3 linked regions of the Methylotuvimicrobium sp. KM2 genome follow. The protein of the gene in region 2 interacts with the protein of the main gene of each other region in a pairwise test. Links are inferred from orthologs where the notes say so. Each region holds a gene or a part of one and is shown on either strand. Other genes may lie near its edges.

The links. Proteins that work in one complex are often made in the same cells at the same time.
Region 1: the proteins of rplL (region 2) and parC interact in binary tests that used the Escherichia coli proteins (3 or more experiments, as listed by UniProt). The link is inferred for Methylotuvimicrobium sp. KM2 from one-to-one orthologs.
Region 3: the proteins of rplL (region 2) and dnaE interact in binary tests that used the Escherichia coli proteins (3 or more experiments, as listed by UniProt). The link is inferred for Methylotuvimicrobium sp. KM2 from one-to-one orthologs.

Annotation. Positions count from the first base shown.
Region 1 is NZ_CP150634.1:2,815,844-2,821,064, forward strand. The notes cover bases 1,225-4,212. They hold parC (DNA topoisomerase IV subunit A), read right to left. Parts: upstream 3,841-4,212; coding sequence 1,609-3,840; downstream 1,225-1,608. Other genes in these bases: WJM45_RS11835 (acyl-CoA thioesterase), read right to left, coding at 3,844-4,212. Also shown: WJM45_RS11825 (IS110 family transposase), read right to left, coding at 1-826; more of WJM45_RS11835, read right to left, coding at 4,213-4,314; WJM45_RS11840 (transglycosylase SLT domain-containing protein), read right to left, coding at 4,910-5,221. UniProt on the Escherichia coli protein: Topoisomerase IV is essential for chromosome segregation; it is the principal protein responsible for decatenating newly replicated chromosomes. It relaxes supercoiled DNA.
Region 2 is NZ_CP150634.1:4,114,047-4,118,990, reverse strand. What follows is about bases 2,234-4,944. They hold rplL (50S ribosomal protein L7/L12), read left to right. Parts: upstream 2,234-3,260; coding sequence 3,261-3,629; downstream 3,630-4,944. Other genes in these bases: rpoB (DNA-directed RNA polymerase subunit beta), read left to right, coding at 3,757-4,944; rplJ (50S ribosomal protein L10), read left to right, coding at 2,723-3,217; rplA (50S ribosomal protein L1), read left to right, coding at 2,234-2,533. In the rest of the region: tuf (elongation factor Tu), read left to right, coding at 1-240; preprotein translocase subunit SecE, read left to right, coding at 391-768; transcription termination/antitermination protein NusG, read left to right, coding at 772-1,305; rplK (50S ribosomal protein L11), read left to right, coding at 1,407-1,838; more of rplA, read left to right, coding at 1,838-2,233. UniProt on the Escherichia coli protein: The binding site for several of the GTPase factors involved in protein synthesis (IF-2, EF-Tu, EF-G and RF3). Is thus essential for accurate translation.
Region 3 is NZ_CP150634.1:3,834,304-3,840,631, reverse strand. What follows is about bases 1,010-5,104. They hold dnaE (DNA polymerase III subunit alpha), read left to right. Parts: upstream 1,010-1,409; coding sequence 1,410-4,904; downstream 4,905-5,104. Other genes in these bases: WJM45_RS16060 (ion channel), read left to right, coding at 5,076-5,104; rnhB (ribonuclease HII), read left to right, coding at 1,010-1,070. In the rest of the region: lpxA (acyl-ACP--UDP-N-acetylglucosamine O-acyltransferase), read left to right, coding at 1-507; more of rnhB, read left to right, coding at 510-1,009; more of WJM45_RS16060, read left to right, coding at 5,105-5,888; WJM45_RS16055 (Rne/Rng family ribonuclease), read right to left, coding at 5,996-6,328. UniProt on the Escherichia coli protein: DNA polymerase III is a complex, multichain enzyme responsible for most of the replicative synthesis in bacteria. This DNA polymerase also exhibits 3' to 5' exonuclease activity. The alpha chain is the DNA polymerase catalytic subunit.

The DNA of each region.
Region 1 (5,221 bases), 1.3 Mb from region 2 along the record:
TGGTTCGGATATAACGATTACCCCGTTTACTGATCCCCAGATAGCGGGGTTTATCGCCGCTGCTATGCTGCCCGGGAACCAGGCCCAGACTCGCCGCATAATCTCGGCTACTGGTATAGCCTTTGCCGTCCCCGATATCAGATGCCACAATCGTGGCGGTGATCGGACCCACCCCGGGAACATCCAGCATGCGCCGGCTTAATGCATCGGCTTGACTGAGCCTGCCCAGCCGTTTGTCTTGCTCCTTAATCGCCTTATCCAATTCTCTCAACCGCTCAGCTTGCTCCGCAATCAGCTCTCGACACAGCGCTGTCAGTCCGTTCTCGGCATCTTCTAAAATATCAGGCAATTGTTTTCTGACTTGATCGACCCCTTTGTGAATGGCAATGCCGCGCTCCAGCAAGGCTCCACGAATCTGATTCACTACAGCAGTTCGTCGTTTGACCAGATCCTGGCGTAGATTATGAAGCAGTTGCATATCTTGCTGTACTTCGGTTTTGATCGACACCACCCGCTTATTGGGCCGGCCGACCGCATCAAAAATCGCTTGGGCATCGTTAAAATCATTCTTGTTGCCGACCACGAAGCTCTTGACAAACTTCGCGTTCAATAACATCACTTCATGGCCCAGTTTAGTTAATTCTCTAGCCCAATAATGGCTACTGCCGCACGCCTCGATACCAATCGTGCTGACCGGATAATTGGCGAAGAAGGTCAAGACTTGCGCCCGTTTGAGTTTTTTCTTGATGACTTTATTATCCGCATTCAACGTATACAGATGAAAAATGTTCTTTGCGATATCTAAACCAATTACGCTAGTATTCATCTCGGACTCCTCTTGTTTTGTTTTTTACTAAGGTGCTATTTGACACCAACAGAGTGAGAGGAGTCCATATCATCATCGTAGATGAAAATTTTCTGGTTCCTACGGTCCTGCGCTCGTCGTTATATACCTTTAGTACTTCAAATTTCGGCAGTGCCAGAGGAGGCGCTGGGGTGTTCGGTCGATTTTTGCTCCTGCAAAATCGACATTCACGCCATCCATGGCGCTTGCTAAGGCTTTGCCAGCATGGAGCTGGCATAGAGCCTACAGGGAGGTATTCACCCAGCCCCTAAATTCCATAGCCCATCGGTCATGGTTAATAGTCTTACGAATTTAGGGGCTGGGGTACCGAATTTTGATCTACGAAGGGTATACACATATCGTAGATACCATCCTAGCTAATGTGACCTCGATACCGTTTGTTGTCACCTAACGCTCCCGGTTTCGAAATCGCGATCAGGGGATCGCTCCCACAAAAGGTTACAAGCGCTGTGGGAGCGACGCCTACGTCGCGACTATCGAAGCCGCTACACTCAAACACCAATAGCCTTTCCGGAAGACACTGCAATCTAGCGCCGTAGGGTACGCTATGCGCACCATGGCAACCCCACCAATGCTAAAACTAAGCCCTTATTGATTGATCTGGGCAGGAATTCGGCGTTTAACGGCATGGAGGTACGCGTAGCGTACCCTACAATTTATGTATAACGATGAGCGGTCCTGCGTGGGAACGATAAAAAACGAATAAACTCCGCGCGCGCCTGCGCCTCCGGGCGATAATAAATTTACTCGACTACAAAACCGTCGACTTTCTGAAAACCGCGCGGTAAATGTAATCCCCGCTTCGCTCGGACTCCCTTGTAATGCTCGATATCGGCTGCTTTTAGCGTCAGTGTGCGTTTTCCGGAAATGAGCTTCAATTCGCTTTGCTCGGAAATCACGGCCAATGCCATGACCGCATCACTACCGTCGGCCAAGTCGCTCGGCGGAATTTGAATCAGTTTATTGCCTTTACCCCGCGTCAGAGCCGGCAATTCATTGACCGGAAAAATCAACAACCTGCCCTGTAGCGTCGCAATCGCCAGCAAATCGCTATCGCGATACACTCGAACCGGCAACAACGCCTTCGCGCCCACCGGTAAGGTGACGACCGTTTTACCGGCTTTATTCTTGCTAAATAAATCCTTCAATTGCACTCTAAAACCGTAACCGGTAGATCCGGCCAGCACATACCAATCTTCCGGATTGCCAGCCAGCAAACCAATAAATAAAGAACCTGCAGGCGGATTGAATCGACCGGTCAGCGGTTCGCCTTGACTGCGCGCCGAAGGTAAGTCATGACTTGCGGTTGCATAAACGCGTCCGGTCGAATCCAATACATAAACCGGCTGAGTCGTGCGGGTCTTGACCGCATGCAGAAAGCCGTCTCCGGAACGATAGTTCAAGCCTTCAACATCGATGTCATGACCTTTCGCGGCACGAATCCAGCCTTTTTGCGACAATATTACCGTGACCGGCTCATTCGCGATTAATTCGGTGCTGTCGAGCGCCTTTGCCGAACCTCTTTCAATAATCGGCGAGCGCCGCTCGTCACCGAACTTTTCGGCATCGACTTGAATTTCTTTTTTTATCAATCGGTTAAGCAAAGCTTTCGAACCCAAGGTTTTTTCCAGGGCTTGCCGCTCTTTTTCGAGCTCTGCTTGCTCGCCTTTAATTTTCATTTCCTCCAATTTAGCCAAATGCCGCAACTTCAATTCCAAGATCGCTTCGGCCTGAAGATCGCTGATGCCGAAGCGCTCCATCAGCACCGGTTTCGGCTTGTCCTCGTACCGAATAATCGCAATGACTTCGTCGATATTCAGATAGGCGATCAATAATCCCTCGAGGATATGCAAACGAGCCAAGACCTTGTCTAACCGGTATTGCAACCTGCGTCTAACCGTTTCGGTTCGGAAGATCAGCCATTCGGTCAATATTGTTCTAAGATTTTTGACTTGCGGCCGACCGTCTAGGCCGATCATATTTAAATTTACGCGAAAATTTTTCTCTAAATCGGTCGTCGCGAACAAATGCGACATCACCGCTTCGACATCGATGCGTTTGGATTTCGGCATCACGACCAAACGCGTCGGATTTTCATGATCGGATTCGTCGCGCAAATCATCGATCATCGGCAGTTTTTTCGCATTCATTTGCGCCGCGATTTGTTCGAGCAATTTGGCTCCGGACACTTGATGCGGCAGGGCGGTAATAACGATATTACCGTCCTCCAGTTCATAACGAGCACGCATTTTGACCGAACCGTTACCGCAAGCGTACATCTTTCGTAACTCTTCGACGGGAGTAATGATCTCGGCGTGAGTGGGATAATCAGGACCTTTGATATGGTCGAACAACCTTTCCAACGGCGTATCGGGGTCATCGAGCAATTGCACGCATGCCGCGGCCACTTCTCTTAGATTATGCGGCGGAATATCGGTCGCCATGCCTACCGCGATACCCATCGTGCCGTTCAACAATACATTCGGTAAACGTGCCGGTAACAATACCGGTTCCTTCATCGTACCGTCAAAGTTATCGGTCCAATCGACGGTCCCCTGCCCCAATTCGCTTAGCAAGGTTTGCGCGTAAGGCGTCAAACGCGATTCGGTATAGCGCATCGCGGCAAACGATTTCGGATCGTCTGGCGAACCCCAGTTCCCCTGGCCGTCGATCAACGGATAGCGATATGAAAAATCTTGCGCCATCAGCACCATTGCCTCGTAACATGCGGAATCGCCATGCGGATGATATTTACCGAGTACGTCGCCGACCGTTCGCGCCGATTTCTTATATTTCGCCGCCGCAGTCAGCCCCAGCTCCGACATTGCATAAACGATGCGCCGCTGCACCGGCTTAAGTCCATCGCCGATATGCGGTAAGGCACGGTCCAAAATCACATACATCGAATAATCGAGATATGCCTTTTCGGTAAAATTTTTTAGCGGAAGTTGTTCGAAGTTTTCCTGAATACCCATAAATTAAAGATCGTCCTTTGGTAAGTCGACATGTAGTGCCATATGTTTTTCCATGATTTCCTGACGCATTTTTTTGCGCATCAACGCGGCATCGTATAGTTTTTGTTCCAATTCACTTTCTATGGTCAAGGGCGGAACGGGCACCGGTTTGCCATTTTCATCGACCGCCACCATCGTAAAGTAAGACGAATTGGTGTGTCTTTTTTCTTGCGTGCGTAAATTCTCGGCAACCACTTTGATGCCGATTTCCATTGAAGAGCGCCCGACATAATTGACATGTGCAGATAAAGTCACCAACTCGCCAACCTGAATTTTTTCCTTAAAAAAAACTTGATCTAACGATGCCGTTACAACGTAATTTTTACTATACCGGGCCGCACAAGCATAAGCGGCCTGATCGAGCAGTTTTAATAACGAACCGCCATGCACGACACCGGAAAAGTTGGCCATATCCGGCGTCATCAAAACAGCCATCTGCAATGTTTTCTCTTGTTGTTTTTTCGATTGATTCACATGTTTTCCGGAGTGGTTTTATAACGCCTTTTCGACCAAACAAATCTTATCGATTCGTATTCCAATTCGAATGAAAGGCTAACAAACGGCTTATTTTAACCGGTTTCAAGAATGATTGCGCCACGAGACGGAGAAAAGCTGCAGATTCAAGTGAAGCTCGTGGAAGGACGGAAGGAGACCGGCGGATGCTCGCCGAGAAGGAAACTGTAGAGTTTTTGGATTATCCTAAGTAAGTGTCCAAAATTTATTTCCCGATTTGGCTAGTATCAGGTAACGCTGGAAGAAGTGTGCGCGGCATGGACGCCGCGCCCAAGCCTATAGGGATATATTCACGGCGTCTTCTGGAAGCGTTACCTGATACTGGCCGATAAAACCAGGTAATTATTTTGAAACAATTATTAAATTCAGCAGTTTTCGCTCCTTCCCAAGCTCGGCTTGGGAAGGCAGCCCCGGAAGCTCTGCTTCCCGTGACGGCAAGCGGAGCTTGCGGAATCGTTTCCCAAGCAGAATCTGGGAAACAGCGAGGGAATAGTAATAGTAAATCACATGAAAAGTTTCATGAAGCATCTATTTGTTGCGGCTGTTCACCCGGAATAGGATGTGTTTTATTAGGATATTTCTTTAGTATCGTTTTAACGTAATTTTGCGTTTCTCGATAAGGAGGAACTCCTTTATATCGTTCGACGGCGCCCTCTCCCGCATTGTAAGCCGCCAATACCCACTCCACATTGCCGTTAAAATGGCGCATCAGCCAATGCAGATAAGCCGTACCGCCCTTGATGTTCTGAATAGGATTAAAAGTATCTTTGACACCGAATCTCTCGGCGGTTGCAGGAATCAATTGCATCAATCCTTGAGCATTTTTGTT
Region 2 (4,944 bases):
GAAGGCGGGCGTCATACACCATTCTTTAATGGCTATCGTCCACAATTTTATTTCAGAACAACGGATGTAACCGGAGCGGTCGATCTTCCGGAAGGCGTGGAAATGGTGATGCCGGGCGATAACGTCAACGTTGAAGTGAAGTTGATTGCGCCGATTGCGATGGAAGAAGGTTTGCGTTTCGCGGTTCGTGAAGGTGGCCGTACCGTTGGCGCGGGCGTTGTTGCTTCCATTATCGAATAACGTAAGCGCTAAATAATTTTTAATGTTTTCTGAATTAGGTCAGTAGCTCAATTGGCAGAGCAGCGGTCTCCAAAACCGCAGGTTGGGGGTTCGATTCCCTCCTGGCCTGCCATCAGAAAAATACAATAACTATAAATCGTAATAACAATCATGAGTACACAAGTTGAATCCTCAGCATCGGTAGGTGATGTTGTTAAGCAAGTTTTCTCAATTGTTTTTGTTATTGCAGGCCTTGCGGGTTTTTACTACTTTTCCGAATTTGCCTTGTTATATAGGGTACTCTCGCTAGTCGTAATTGTTCTGATTGCAATGGGTCTCATGTTGACTACTCAATTGGGTCAGGGGTTTTGGACTTTCGCATTGGAATCGAAACAAGAAGTAAGAAAGGTAGTTTGGCCGACGCGTCAAGAAACAATGCGGACGACTTTAATGGTCTTTGCAATGGTTATTATCGTTGGTGTGATACTTTGGTTGCTTGATATGTTTTTATTTTGGGGTGTTCGTTTATTGACCGGTCAAGGAGGCTGATAAATGGCACTTCGTTGGTATGTTGTTCATGCTTATTCAAACTTTGAAAATAAAGTCAAAGAAGCGTTAGAAGAAAGGATAAAGCGGGAAGGTCTAGGTCAGTACTTCGGCAAGATTCTTGTGCCTACGGAAGAAGTTGTCGAGATGCGTATGGGGCAGCAGCGTAAAAGCGAGCGCAAGTTTTTTCCGGGTTATGTGCTCGTGCAGATGGAATTGACCGATGAAACATGGCATATGGTTAGAGATGTCCCTAGAGTGCTTGGGTTTATTGGTGGAACATCCGACAAGCCGGCCCCTATAACGGAAAAAGAGGCGATGTCTATTTTAAATAGAGTCGAGGAAGGGGTTAATAAACCAAGGCCAAAAGTTTTATTTGAAGTCGGTGAGGTTGTAAGAGTGAACGACGGGCCTTTTAAGGATTTCAATGGAACGATAGAAGAAGTTAATTACGAAAAGAGCAAGCTTAGGATTTCGGTTTTAATTTTTGGCAGGTCGACACCGGTAGAGCTGGACTTCAATCAAGTTGAAAAATCATAATAAAGCGTCAAAAATTTTTTAAAATCCTGGATATGACTGTGTCCGGGATTTTTGTTTATTAGGGGAGCTGAAAAGCGATTGCACCCGATTTGGAGTAAATAATGGCAAAAAAAATTAATGCATACATAAAGTTGCAAGTAAAAGCTGGTGAAGCTAACCCTAGCCCACCAGTTGGACCTGCATTAGGTCAGCATGGTGTCAACATTATGGAGTTTTGTAAAGCCTTTAATGCAAAAACTCAAGAGTTAGAAAAAGGGTTGCCGATTCCGGTTGTTATTACCGTTTATAGCGATCGTAGTTTTACCTTTATTACTAAAACTCCGCCTGCTTCGATTTTGTTAAAGAAAGCTGTTGGTGTAAAGAGCGGCAGTAGTACGCCGAATAAAGTGAAAATTGGCACAGTGACGCGTGAACAGCTTGAAGAAATCGCCAAAACCAAAATGGAAGATTTAAATGCGGCAAGCTTGGATGCGGCAGTTAAAACTATAGCCGGAAGTGCTCGTAGTATGGGCCTCAATGTGGAGGGCGTGTAATGGCAAAGCTGACTAAAAAAGCAAAACTGATTAAGTCGAAAGTAGATAGAAGTAAACAATATTCGGTCGACGAAGCGGTTGGTTTATTGAAAGAGCTAGGAAACAGCAAGTTTGTCGAATCGATCGATGTCAGTGTCAACTTAGGCGTCGATCCAAGAAAATCCGATCAAAATGTTCGTGGCGCAACCGTATTGCCTAATGGAACCGGTAAATCCGTAAGAGTTGCTGTATTTACTCAAGGAGCCAATGCAGATGCGGCGAAAGAAGCGGGGGCGGATATCGTTGGTATGGAAGATTTAGCCGATCAGGTTAAAAAGGGCGAAATGAATTTCGACGTAGTGATCGCTTCTCCCGATGCAATGAGGGTTGTTGGTCAGCTGGGTCAGATTTTAGGCCCAAGAGGCTTAATGCCAAATCCAAAAGTCGGAACGGTTACGCCGGATGTTGCAACCGCAGTTAAAAACGCAAAATCAGGGCAAGTACGTTATCGAACCGATAAGTCGGGGATCATCCACTGCTCAATCGGTAAAGTGGATTTTGACGCGACAGCCATTCAACAAAACCTGGAAGCGTTATTGGCCGACTTGCGCAAAGCTAAGCCGAGTGCCGCGAAAGGCGTTTATATGAAAAAAATTACGCTGTCATCGACCATGGGTCCAGGGCTTTGGATCGATCAGAGCGGGCTGGCTGGTTAAGGCGAAAGACTTTGGGTTGCCGGAAATGCCGGCAACCGTCAAAGACCGCAGGTGTTGTAAAAACTTAATTGTCCTGCGTAGACGGGAGCTGGAGCCGCAAAGCTGGTGAAAGGGACCGTAAGGGGCATCTACTCAAAGATGCGTTTTATTGATTCTGACAAAAAATCAGATATGTACCGGAGGTAAATTGTGGCACTAAATTTAGATAGCAAGAAAGCTGTCGTCGAAGAGGTTGCCGAATTCGCCGCTAAAGCCCATTCCGCCGTGGCGGCGGAATATCGCGGTTTGACCGTGTCGGAAATGACCGAGTTACGGAAAACTGCAAGAGAAACGGGTGTTTATCTGCGGGTTGTGAAAAACTCATTGGCAAAAAGAGCCATAGCCGGGACAGAATTCGAATGTATGCAAGAGGGCTTAGTCGGTCCGTTATTGCTAGCGTTTTCGATGGAAGATCCAGGTTGTGCGGCAAGATTAATCCATGAGTTTGCAAAAAGTCATAACAAGCTCGTCACTAAAATAGTGGCTATCGGTGGGCAGGCATATGATGCTAATGAACTTGAAAGATTGGCAAAACTGCCGACACGCGATCAAGGAATTAGCATGTTGATGTCGGTCATGAAAGCACCGGTTGGTAAGCTTGCACGGACATTGGCTGCACTTAAAGACCTTAAAGAAGCGGCATAACCTTTTTTTAACCAGTTTTACATCTATTTTAGAGGAATACATAATGGCAATTTCACAAGAAGATATCTTGGAAGCGGTCTCTAACATGACGGTTATGGAAATCGTTGATTTAATTTCAGCGATGGAAGAAAAATTCGGCGTATCGGCGGCTGTCATGGCTGCGGCTCCAGCGGCAGCGACGGCGGCAGCGGCTGAAGAACAAACCGAATTCGATGTTATTTTGACTGCGGCCGGAGCTAACAAGGTTGCCGCGATTAAAGCGGTTCGCGGAATCACGGGTCTGGGCTTGAAAGAAGCGAAAGACGCTGTTGAAGGAGCGCCAACTACTTTGAAAGAAGGCGTTAGCAAAGATGAAGCAGAAGCGGTCAAAAAGGAGCTTGAGGACGCAGGTGCTTCAGTCGAAATTAAGTAAAGATTTTGACGCAAAATTTAAGGCATTAAGCCCCTTAGTACGGCTGGTGACATTTTGTCATCGGCCTTTTGCTGCTTATTCATAAGTGGCAAAAAATAATTCCTGATGAAATAGGTATGGAAGCAATATGGCCTACTCTTTTACCGAAAAAAAACGCATTCGTAACAACTTTGGCAAGGGTACAGAAGTACTCGACGTGCCTTATCTTTTAGCGACGCAAATCAATTCCTACGCGAGTTTCCTGCAATCCGGTATGCCGCCGGAAAAGCGGTTGAATGTGGGTTTGCACGCCGCTTTTTCCAGTGTATTTCCAATAGAAAGTCATTCCGGATATGCGGTTCTGGAATATGTAAAATACCGGTTAGGAGAGCCGACATTCGATGTCAGGGAATGTCAACAAAGGGGTGCAACTTTTGCTGCGCCACTGAGAGTGTTGGTGCGCTTGGTCATTTACGATAAAGACGCGCCTGGAAGCACGAAAGTTGTTAAGGATATCCGGGAGCAGGAAGTCTACATGGGGGAGTTGCCGTTAATGACCGATAACGGAACTTTCGTCATTAATGGAACCGAGCGGGTAATTGTTTCTCAGTTACACCGTTCTCCGGGCGTGTTTTTTGATCACGATAAAGGTAAAACGCATTCATCAGGAAAGTTATTATTCAACGCAAGAGTTATCCCTTATCGCGGCTCTTGGCTTGACTTCGAGTTCGATCACAAGGACTGTGTCTATGTCAGAATAGATAGACGTAGAAAAATTCCGGCAACGATCTTATTAAGAGCGCTGGGTTATAATAACGAAGAAATGATGGATATTTTCTTTGAAACCAATCGCTTTATCTTGACTGATGATAGTTGTTTGTTTGATTTGGTGCCTGAGCGACTGAGAGGCGAAATTGCCGCCTTCGATTTTAAACATGATGGAAAGGTTCTGATCGAAGAGGGGCGTCGGATTACGGCAAAACATATACGCCAATTAAAAGAAGCGGGCGTCACTCAAGTCGAAGTCCCTAAAGCCTATCTGCATGGAAAAGTGTTAAGCCGTAACCTGATCGATGAATCGACAGGCGAGCTGATTGCCAATGTCAATGATGAGCTTACCGAGGAATTACTCGATAAAATCATAGATAGCGGTATACAAGAGCTAAACACGATTTATGTCAACGATCTCGATAGAGGGCCCTATATCTCGAATGCGATGCGTTTGGATACGAGTAGCACGCAACTGGAAGCGCTAGTTGAAATATATCGCATGATGAGACCAGGAGAGCCGCCGACAAAAGAATCAGCGGAAAATCTGTTTCAAAACCTGTTTTTT
Region 3 (6,328 bases), 280 kb from region 2 along the record:
TTCGTGACGATGCATAGAGGGACATTGCAGGACCGCAGCTTAACGCAGATCGGTTCCGATAACTTGTTTATGGCGTATACGCATGTCGCTCACGATTGCGTGATCGGCGATCATGTAATTATGGCTAACGGTGCGTCGCTGGCCGGCCATGTGCATTTATGCGACCACGCAATACTCGGCGGTTTCACGCTGGTTCATCAATTTACCCAAATAGGACAATACAGTTTTTCGGCGATGGGTAGCGCGATTACGCAGGACATACCGCCCTTCGTGATGGTCGGCGGTCGTCCAACGCGCCCGCACGGCATCAATTCAGTAGGTATGGAGCGCAATGGCGTGTCGCCGGAGGCCGTTCGGCAAATCAGAAAAGCCTATAAAATTCTTTATAAAATGAACCTAAAGCTCGAAGATGCAATCGAGGAAATGGAAGGCATGGCCGGCGACAGCGACGAGTTGTCGACGATGGTCAGTTTTCTGCGGAATGTGACTAGGGGCATTTTACGATAACTATGCAAAGAGTTGCCGGAGTCGACGAAGTCGGTCGAGGGTGTCTTGCCGGCGCCGTATTCGCAGCGGCAGTTGTTTTAGACCCGGATAAGCCGATTGCTGGTTTGAAGGATTCGAAGAAGATTTCCGAAAAGCAGCGTGAAGCACTGGCGTTGACCATCCGGCGGGATGCGCTATGTTGGGCCGTGGCGCGGGCGGAACCGAGCGAGATCGATCGCATCAATATTCTGCACGCGGCGCTGTTGGCGATGGCAAGAGCGATCGCCATGATCGATCCGGTTCCCGATTGGATTATCGTTGACGGCAGTCGCTATCCCCCGATCGATTTACCAGGAGAGGCCATGGTCAAAGCCGATTCGAATGTGCCGGAAGTTTCCGCGGCTTCAATATTGGCCAAGGTCGCTAGAGACAAAGAGATGCTGTTTTTGGAGCGGCTTTATCCAGGCTATGGTTTCAATTTGCATAAAGGCTATCCGACCCCATTGCATCGGCAACAATTAATGCAGTTGGGTATTACGCCGTTTCACAGAAAATCGTTCGCTCCGGTTAAGGCTCTGCTCTAACAAAAATTTCTCGCGCAGTGGCGCTGAGGCTCGCAGATTATACCTTTCCCACTTCAAATTTCGGCAATGCCAGAGGAGGCGTCGGGGTGTTCGACAAAGGCTTTGCCAGCATGGAGCTGGCATAGAGCCTACAGGGACGTATTCACGGCGTCCTTTGACGGACACCCCGGCGCCGAATTTTGATATACGATGAGTATAATACCGGATTGAAAAAGTGCATGGGGCATTCCGTATTTCTAAAATCATATTTTGCCGCGTCATTTCGTTAATGATTAACAGGGCTTAGGTTCTGCACTTCTCCGCGCCCCTGCGCCTCCGCGCGATAATACCTCATTCAACATGCAACCTTCATTCGTTCATCTTAGAGTTCATACCGAATTTTCATTGGTCGACGGTATTGTTCGAATCAAGCCGCTGATTAAAGCCTTAGCCGACATGAACATGCCGGCCGTCGCGGTTACCGAACAATCCAATCTATTTTCGTTGGTCAAATTCTACCGCGCCGCGCTAGGGCAAGGGATAAAGCCTGTTTCCGGCGCCGATGTACACATCTTCAATCCAGACGATCCGTCATCGCCTTACTGTCTAACGCTGTTGGTTAAAAACCTTAATGGTTATACGACGCTGACCGAATTGATTTCAAAGTCTTATCAGGAAGGGCAGCATCAAGGCGTGCCTATGGTTCAGCGCGAATGGATCACCGACAATCACAATGGGCTGATCGCCTTATCAGGAGCCATGAGCGGCGATATCGGCAGGGCCTTGTTGGCGGAAAATGTCGACGAGGCCAAACGCCTGGCCGAGGGATGGAGTCATTTATTCGAAGATTCCTTTTATCTCGAGTTGCAACGTGTCGGTAAAGCCGAGGAAGAACGCTATGTGGCGGCGGCTGTCGATTTGGCTCAACAAATGGAGCTGCCGGTCGTCGCGACCAATGATGTCCGATTTATTCGTCCGGAGGATTTCGATGCGCATGAAGTCAGGGTGTGTATTCATCAAGGACGGGTTTTAGATGACAATCGGCGGCCGAAAGATTACACCAATCAGCAATATCTGCGTAGCGGTGAAGAAATGCAGGGGCTGTTTGCCGATATCCCGGAAGCCTTGGAAAATTCGGTCGAAATCGCCAAGCGTTGTAATCTGGAGCTGACGCTAGGCGAAAATTATTTGCCCGACTTTCCGGTTCCGGAAGGCATGACGATCGATGACTATCTGATCGAAGTGTCCCGTCAGGGACTCGAAGAGCGCCTTCAACAACACCCGGCTTTCGGTTCCGGTAGCGAAGAAGAGAACCGCCGGGTTTATTACGACAGGCTCGAGACCGAGTTGAAAGTGATTACGCAGATGGGCTTTCCCGGTTACTTTCTGATCGTTGCCGACTTTATTCAATGGGCCAAGAACAACGCGATTCCGGTTGGACCGGGCAGGGGGTCTGGCGCCGGCTCGCTGGTAGCTTATGTCTTGAAAATTACCGACCTCGATCCGATCGAATTCGATCTTTTATTCGAACGCTTCTTGAATCCGGAGCGGGTTTCGATGCCCGACTTCGACGTCGATTTCTGTATGGACCGGCGCGATGAGGTTATCGACTATGTCGCGCGTCATTATGGTCGCGACCATGTCGCGCAGATCATTACCTATGGTTCGATGGCGGCAAAAGCGGTCGTGCGCGATGTCGGTCGAGTGCTTGGTTTTTCCTACGGCTTCGTCGACCGCTTGGCAAAACTGATTCCTTTCGAAATAGGCATGACGCTGACTAAGGCGCTGCAGGATAGCCCCGATCTCAAGCAGTTGTATGAGACTGAAGAGGAAGTCAAAACGCTGATCGATATGGCGAGATCGCTCGAGGGGGTTTCGCGTAATGCCGGTAAACATGCCGGAGGGGTAGTGATTTCGCCGACCAAGTTGACCGATTTTACGCCGCTTTATTGCGAGCAGGGCGGCGGCAACCTGGTCACGCAGTTCGACAAGGATGATGTCGAGGCGGTTGGTCTGGTCAAGTTCGACTTTTTGGGGCTTCGAACCCTGACGATCATCGATTGGGCACTCGAGACGATTAACCTAAAGAAGCAGCAAATAGGCGAGGCTATCGTCGATATTAGCACGATTCCGCGCGACGATTCGGCCTCCTATGAATTATTGAAGAAAGCGCAGACGACCGCGGTGTTTCAGTTGGAATCGCGCGGCATGAAAGAGTTGATCAAAAAGCTCAAGCCCGATTGTTTCGACGATATCATCGCCTTGGTGGCTTTGTTTCGGCCCGGTCCGCTCGAGTCCGGCATGGTCGACGATTACATCAACGTCAAGCACGGCGCGAAAGCCGAATATGCCCATCCCATGCTGGAGCCGATTCTTAAATCGACTAACGGCGTTATTTTGTATCAAGAGCAGGTCATGCAGATCGCTCGTGAACTGGCCGGCTATACCCTCGGCGGTGCGGACATGCTGCGCCGCGCGATGGGTAAGAAAAAACCCGAGGAGATGGCCAAGCAGCGCGAAATTTTCACAGAAGGTGCGGTCGCGAATAACATCGAGGAAAGCGTCGCGACTTATATCTTCGATTTGATGGAAAAGTTTGCCGGCTACGGTTTCAACAAATCGCATTCGGCAGCCTATGCCTTGGTCGCTTATCAAACCGCCTGGCTGAAGGCGCATTATCCGGCTGAGTTTATGGCGGCGGTGCTGTCTTCCGATATGGACAATACCGATAAAGTCGTGGTGTTGATTGAAGAATGCCGCGAAATGAAATTGGCTATTTGCCCGCCCGATCTCAACGAATCGAATTATCGTTTCACGGTCAACGACAAAGGTCAAATCGTGTATGGAATCGGTGCAATCAAGGGGGTCGGCGAATCCGCGATCGAGGATTTATTAAAAGAACGCGAAGCTAACGGATCTTACGCAGGGCTGTACGATTTATGCAAGCGCGTTGATTTGAGGAAGGTCAATCGTCGTGTGCTTGAGGCCTTGATTCGGGCGGGTGCGTTCGATCGGATTGATGCCAATCGAGCGGCGCATTTGGCGGAATTGCCAATTGCATTACGGGTGGCCGAACAGTACGGCAAGATGGCCCAAACCGGACAAAACGACTTGTTCGGTTTGGGCATGCCCGATGAGGACGACAGGATACAGGAGGACGTCTATACGACTCAAGCCGAGCCTTGGACCGAATCGGAGCGATTGGCCGCCGAAAAGCAGACCTTGGGCTTGTTCTTGACCGGACATCCGATTACGCAATATGAATCGGAATTGAAGCATATCGTGCATGGCAAGATTGGTAAGATCTTGGGTGATGTTGAGCGCACGCGAGGAAAAATGGAGGCGCGCACCGCAGGACTAGTCGTGGAATTACGGACGCGGCAAAATAAAAACGGCAAAACGATGGGGTTTGCGACCTTGGATGATCGGTCCGGCCGTCTTGAATTGGCAATTTTCGGCGACAGTTACGAAAGATACCGCGATTTATTGTCTAAGGATGCCTTGCTGGTCGCAGAGGGCGGTGTTGCGATTGACGATTTTAGCGGCATGCTGAGATTGACGGTCGATAAACTATACAGTATCGAAGACGCACGGAATCAATATGCCCGATGTCTTTCGTTGCAGTGGGCGAATACGAATGAACAGCGCGATGCAAAGTCGTTCGTCGATAAGCTCGATGATACGCTGCAACCGTTTAAGGGTGGTTCTTGCCCTATTGTACTTGCTTATCGTTCCGCAACAGCCAAGTCATCGCTACAATTCGGCGATGAATGGCGCGTGCATCCTTCGGATGAATTGGTCTTGCGGTTAAAGCGTTTGCTGGGGGCGGATGCTGTTGAGGTTAGATATAGGTGAGGGGAAAGGGGAAATTAGAACTTGACAAGTAGTTTAAACTCCGAATCATTTCACTATTCACTATTCACTATTCACTATTCACTATTCACTATTCACTATTCACTATTCACTATTCACTATTCACTTGTGTTCGGGGTTTTAGTGTTATTTTGATTTTGTTATGATTCATGCATGAATGAATTTATTGGACCTACGGTCGACATTAGCGATAAGGATAGTTTGGAATGGAAGCATTTCGCCAACTTGGAGAAGGAAACCTTGCGCGGGCGTTGGCGTAAACCAACAGGACTCGGTGTATTGAATAGCTTAAATGCTGGACGCTGGTCGCGCGAGACGTTGGAGCGTCATGTCGGCAAGTTTGCCGGCCAGTTTGACTTGCGCGGTATTCCTTTGCCGAATGCCGAATTGTCGAAACTCGATCTGTCGAACATCGACTTCTTTTATGCCGATTTGTCCGGCGCTGATTTGTCCTACAGTAATTTATCCGACAGTTATTTGTCGGAGAGCGATATTTCCGGTGCGCGATTCGATTTTGCCGTACTTAATAGGGCTTTGCTCGACAATGTGCGTTTCAATAGTTCCACGCGTTTTTTAGGCGTCAATTTGCATGCAGTCAACTTTACGTTGGCAACCTTGTTATATGATTTAGCCTTGTCGCAGCAACGTATTCAGCAATTGGATAGGCATTATCCGGTATTCGCCTGTTTTTTACGCTGGTCCTGCGATTATGGTCGTTCATTTTCGCGATATGCGCTATGGGTTGTGGGTTTCGTGTTAGCTTATGCTGCAATTTTTTGGGGTTTGATGGATCGCTCGTTTTTGGACTGTCTGTATTTTTCACTGACGACATTTACGACGGTCGGTTATGGCGATATCGTACCGGTCGGTTCTCTGCAAAAACTGTTAGCGATGTCCGAAATGGCGATAGGTTATTTGATGGGCGGGTTATTGGTCGGTATTTTAGCCAAGCGGGTTATTGGGTGATGTTTTTTGACTGAAATAGCGAGAGAATTTCATGGGGTTCCTTCTGTAGGCCTCACGGTTGCCGTTATTTTGGTTCCGGCAACCGTGAGTTTAAAAGGGATTAATGTTTAGACGTCCGATTCGCTTTCGGATTTAACAACGGGTTTGCTGTCGGTATTGTTGTCCGGTTTAGCGCCGGTAGCGTCTTGTTCACGGCGAGGCTTCTCGTCTTGTGTTTTAACCACTTCTGCCGATTTCGGGCCTTCATCGGCTTGAGTTGGAACGTTCGGTCCGCTGGTTTCGTCCTGTTGTGAGGATTCCGGTTTTCGGTAATTCGGGTTCCGAGGACGACGTCTATTCGGGCCTCTTCTTCCATTTCTGGATGGCGATTTTTTTACCGGTTGTTCGACAGCTTCATTCGTCGTTTTGTCCGGCTCAACCGATTGTTGAGCGACTTCTTC